Regions from separate parts of the Paenibacillus sp. RU5M genome, predicted to be linked through region 2. Evidence: riboswitches for the same ligand, from Rfam matches in the RefSeq annotation. Region 2 holds a riboswitch; the other holds the start of a gene.
What was found. Region 2 has a riboswitch for thiamine pyrophosphate ahead of thiC (phosphomethylpyrimidine synthase ThiC). Riboswitches for the same ligand answer to the same signal wherever they lie in the genome.
Positions count from the first base shown of each region.

Region 1 (2,468 bases), on a different contig from region 2:
TGGAGCGGTCCTGATTAATGGGGACGCGACACTTCAATATGAATCGGACCGAGTAACTGGAGTGGTTGTTGACGGTCAAGTCATATCGGCTGACGAGGTTATTGTGTGTGCCGGCGCTTGGGCTAGTGAACTGTTGAAGCCCTTGGGCATTGATTTTAAGGTTCATTATCAGAAGGCGCAAATTATGCATTTGCAGGTTCATGATCGAGAAGACACTGGGAAATGGCCTGTGGTCATGCCTCCTTCGGATCAATATCTGTTAGCCTTTGATCAACAGAAGATTGTGATCGGGGCGACTCACGAAAATGATATTGAAGGCTATGATATAAGAGTAACCGCAGGCGGAATGCAGGAAATTTTGAATAAAGGATTGGAACTGGCTCCAGGTTTAGCCGATAGCACGTTTCAGGAAGTAAGAGTAGGTTTCCGTCCGTTTACACCAGGTTTTCTTCCGGTAATGGGTGCTGTTCCTGGTTGGAATGGCTTAATCACAGCCAACGGGCTTGGAGCGTCTGGTCTCACGATGGGGCCTTTTATTGGAAGTCAACTGGCCAAATTGGCTCTGGGTATGAAATTGGATATCGATATTCAGCCATATGACCTTGGAAAAGCAATGGATCATCAGAAATGAGGTGAACGATGACGTATTCACAGCGCTTAACTCACGGTAACTCATCAGACATTATTTATCTGGAGCACCAGATTGGCATCACCGAGGAGGAATTAGCAAAAGCCGAGGAAGAGCGGAGGGGTTACGAATCGGATTTAAACAAGTTAAAGACGTCTCCGGCGTATCATTCAAATTCAGCGACGAACGTCTCTAATGAGCAAAAATGGGTAGATGAGTTAAACAAATTGCAAAGTATGATTAAGGATATCCGCACCCGACTTAAGAAGTTGCAAGAAGATTTAGGGGAACTTGAAGATTAATAGGAATGGATTGACATTTGGAAAAACACATGTTGTAATAAGCCTGAGCTATTTGCAGGGGGACTGTTCGCAGTTGAGAAGGTTAAAACCTGACCCTTTGAACCTGTTAGTTAATACTGACGTAGGGAGCAAATGACATGTACTCATGTTATTTTGCCCTTGCCGAAAATAGGACAAGGGCTTTTTGGTCTGCATTTTGGATGACAGAACGCGATAGCTGGATGTGAAGCGGGGACATTATAATTTTAATACAAGGAGAAATGATCATGTCATTTTCAAGAACGTTAAAAGATAAGTCCAGAAACGTATGGGAAGATGGATACAACCATCCTTTTTTACATGAAATGGGGAAAGGCACACTGGATCAGGAAGCGTTTAAGTTTTATCTTCTTCAGGACTATACATATCTGATTGAATATGCGAAGATTTTTGCCATGGGTGCGGTCAAGGCGACAGATGAAAAAATGATGACGAACTTTACGGTTATTCAACACGCTATTCTGTACGAAGAAATGGATTTGCATCGAAATTATATGAATGAATTTGGGATTACGCTGGATGAAAATCATACTGTCAAACCCTCTCTTTATAACAAGGCCTATACGTCGAATATGATGAGTGTTGCACAAACAGGTGGGGTTGCCGAAATCATCGCCGTCATTTTCCCTTGTGCGTGGACGTATTACGACTATGCCACAAGATTAAAAGAACAATATCGAGATTCATTAGAGGGCAATTTCTATCAGACTTGGATCGAAAATTATGCAAGTGATGAATTCCGCGACTCATTCAAATGGTTCTATGATACACTGGATGCATTATGCGAACATAAAACCGAGCAGGAACTGGAGGCCATTGAAGACATATTCAGAAGAAGTGTTGAATTTGAATATCTATTCTGGGATATGGCTTATAAACGGCAACTCTCGTACTTCTGATGAATGCAATCTACTACAACCAGAGATAAGGATGAACATACAGATGGACAATCGTGGAGAACGCATCTATTTACGATTTTTGAACGTGGAAGACGCTGCTGGGCTACTGGATTTGCAGTTCCGTAACCGGGCTATTTTCGAAGAAATATCGGCAAGCGAACGATCGGATACATTCTATACATTGGAGGGCCAAGTAGCCCTTCTCGAAGGTTGGAACAAGGCGAGGGAAGAGGGGAAACGGTACTCTTTCGGGATCTTTCTGAACCATACGCATGAGCTTATTGGGGAGATCTCTCTGTTCGAGCTTGAACTGGATTCCACCACCAAATGGATTGTTGGTTATGTGCTCGATCAGGTGCAGAATGGCAAGGGATATATGAGTGAAGCCCTTCAGCTAGCACTGGATTTTGCTATGAATGAAGCGGGTATAAAACGAGTGGAGGCAGGTGCGCTGCCTGACAATGCCGGATCGATTCGAGTGCTTCGCAAGGCGGGCTTTCAGGAGACGGACCGGCAGAATATTAAAATCAAGGGGATTTGGAAGGAACATATGATGTTTGCAGTGGATTTGCAATAGGTTATTAGATATCGTAACGTGAA
Region 1 is NZ_OBQM01000002.1:32,131-34,598, reverse strand. It holds gene CRO25_RS06030 (FAD-binding oxidoreductase) at 1-631, shown strand, start outside; gene CRO25_RS06025 (hypothetical protein) at 640-930, shown strand; TPP riboswitch at 977-1,075, shown strand; gene tenA (thiaminase II) at 1,197-1,868, shown strand; gene CRO25_RS06015 (GNAT family N-acetyltransferase) at 1,912-2,445, shown strand.
Region 1: it holds a riboswitch for thiamine pyrophosphate, as region 2 does, so the genes downstream of both, tenA (thiaminase II) here and thiC (phosphomethylpyrimidine synthase ThiC) in region 2, are expected to answer to the same signal.

Region 2 (2,468 bases):
ATCCTGCGTAATACGCATGCTACAGAACTTAGGGCCGCACATGGAGCAGAAATGGGCTTCCTTAGCCCCTTCTGCCGGCAACGTCTCATCATGGTAGGACAGCGCACGTTCCGGGTCCAGCGACAGGTTGAACTGATCCCTCCAGCGGAACTCAAAGCGTGCCTTGGACAGCGCATCGTCCCGCCGCTGGGCACGTGGGTGACCTTTCGCCAGATCAGCGGCATGAGCAGCGATCTTGTAGGCGATAACGCCTTCCCGCACATCATCCTTATTGGGCAGGCCCAGATGTTCTTTTGGCGTAACATAACAGAGCATCGACGTGCCGAACCAACCGATCATTGCTGCTCCAATTGCCGAGGTAATATGGTCATATCCTGGTGCAATATCGGTCGTCAGCGGTCCCAGCGTATAGAACGGCGCCTCTTTACATATCTCCATTTGCAGATCGACATTCTCCTTGATCTTGTGCATCGGCACATGTCCCGGACCTTCAATCATCACCTGCACATCATGCTTCCAGGCGATTTGTGTTAGTTCACCAAGCGTAGCCAGTTCCGCCATCTGGGCTTCATCATTAGCATCGTAGATGCTTCCTGGACGCAGTCCGTCTCCGAGTGAGAACGCCACGTCATACCTTTTTATAATCTCGCAGATTTCTTCAAAATGGGTATACAAAAAATTCTCCTGATGATGCGCAAGGCACCATGCTGCCATGATGGACCCGCCCCGTGACACAATGCCCGTCATACGTTTGGCGGTCAGCGGAATATATCGCAGCAGCACACCTGCATGGATCGTAAAATAGTCCACACCCTGCTCTGCCTGTTCTATGAGCGTGTCACGATACAACTCCCATGTCAGTGCTTCTGCTTCGCCATTGACCTTCTCCAGCGCCTGATAGAGCGGTACTGTTCCAATCGGTACAGGTGAATTGCGGATGATCCATTCGCGGGTCGTATGAATGTCCTTGCCTGTGGAAAGATCCATCACCGTATCCGATCCCCAGCGTACGGCCCAAGTCATCTTCTCCACCTCCTCCTCGATGGAGGAGGATACCGCAGAGTTTCCGATGTTCGCATTGATCTTCACATGAAAATGACGCCCGATCAGCATCGGCTCACTCTCTGGGTGATTAATATTCGACGGCAGGATGGCCCTTCCACTCGCTAGCTCCTGCCGCACAAACTCTGGCTCCACACCCTCACGAATAGCGGCGAACTCCATCTCCGGCGTGATCATTCCCTGCCGTGCATAATGCATCTGAGTCACACTGCGCCCTGCCTGTCCACGTAATGGTTTAGCACGCAAGCCCGGATACTTCTCGGCTCCAGTTCGCTTCCCTCCTGGTTTCAATCCGTTATCCTCCGGTTTGACCGTTCTTCCCTGGTAGGCTTCAACATCTTCACGCTCCGTAATCCAGCGGGTGCGCAGCGCTGGCAGCCCTGCCCGGATATCGGCATGAAATCCAGGATCGGTCATTGGTCCGCTCGTATCGTAAACACGCAGCGGTTCGTTATGCTCCACTCCTTGGGGAGTATTGGTGTCATGAAGGGCAATTTCACGCTCCGGTACAGCAATGTCCGGTCGTGAGCCATGAATGTATACTTTGCGGCTGCCCGGGAAGGGCTGAACCCGTCCTGTCGTACCTTTTTCCTCTGCCAACTGCAGATCCTGCTTGTCCTGTCCCATCATTCGGTTTCCTGTGCTCATCGCTCTTGTCTCCTCCTCATTAGTGATTGCCTGGATTGAAATGCTTGCTCACGGGTCCAAATCATCCACAACATAGAAAAAGGAAGAGCGACCATACCACACAAAATAGGGACATACACTTCAATTAATACAGACAGTCGAAGCAAAAGGTTTACACCCAATGCTCGCCAATGGCACCCAGCCCTTTATCCAAAAGCAGATCTGACACCAGCTTCCGCCTGTTTACTGTATAAAAAAAGCCGGTTCCCAAGGGAACCGGCTTATGTCCATCACCAATAACACACCTCACTCAGGCTCCATAACGGAGTCCATCCATAGGTCACATTATATGGTGTTCGTGGTCGTATCGCCGATTACTTCCCTACGCTGGTATGATCCAGATCAGGTGCAAAGGGTCCAGAATCTCATGCGATTCCGTCTCAGTCCGGACAATTCGGACTCCCCCAGTAACGTTAACAAGTTGCAGCATCTCAGCCGCAGATTATTCAATTATGCTGACCCCGTTGGGCCGTCCATTACAGAGTAGCGCAACCGGATCATAAAAACAACCTTTAATTTCCAGAGCATAAAATCAGGATAACATCAGTCCCATCTGTGTAGCTGCTTCCTTCAGCACAGGTGCGTATTCATGCAACGTCTCCTGCGAAAGGCGACTAACAGGCCCGGATACCGACAGAGCAGCAGCAATGTTGCCTTTCCGATCCATGATGGGTACAGATACAGCCGCGGCTCCCGGTTCACGCTCCTCATAACTTGTT
Region 2 is NZ_OBQM01000005.1:71,155-73,622, forward strand. It holds gene thiC (phosphomethylpyrimidine synthase ThiC) at 1-1,692, opposite strand, end outside; TPP riboswitch at 2,052-2,165, opposite strand; gene CRO25_RS16425 (IclR family transcriptional regulator) at 2,282-2,468, opposite strand, start outside.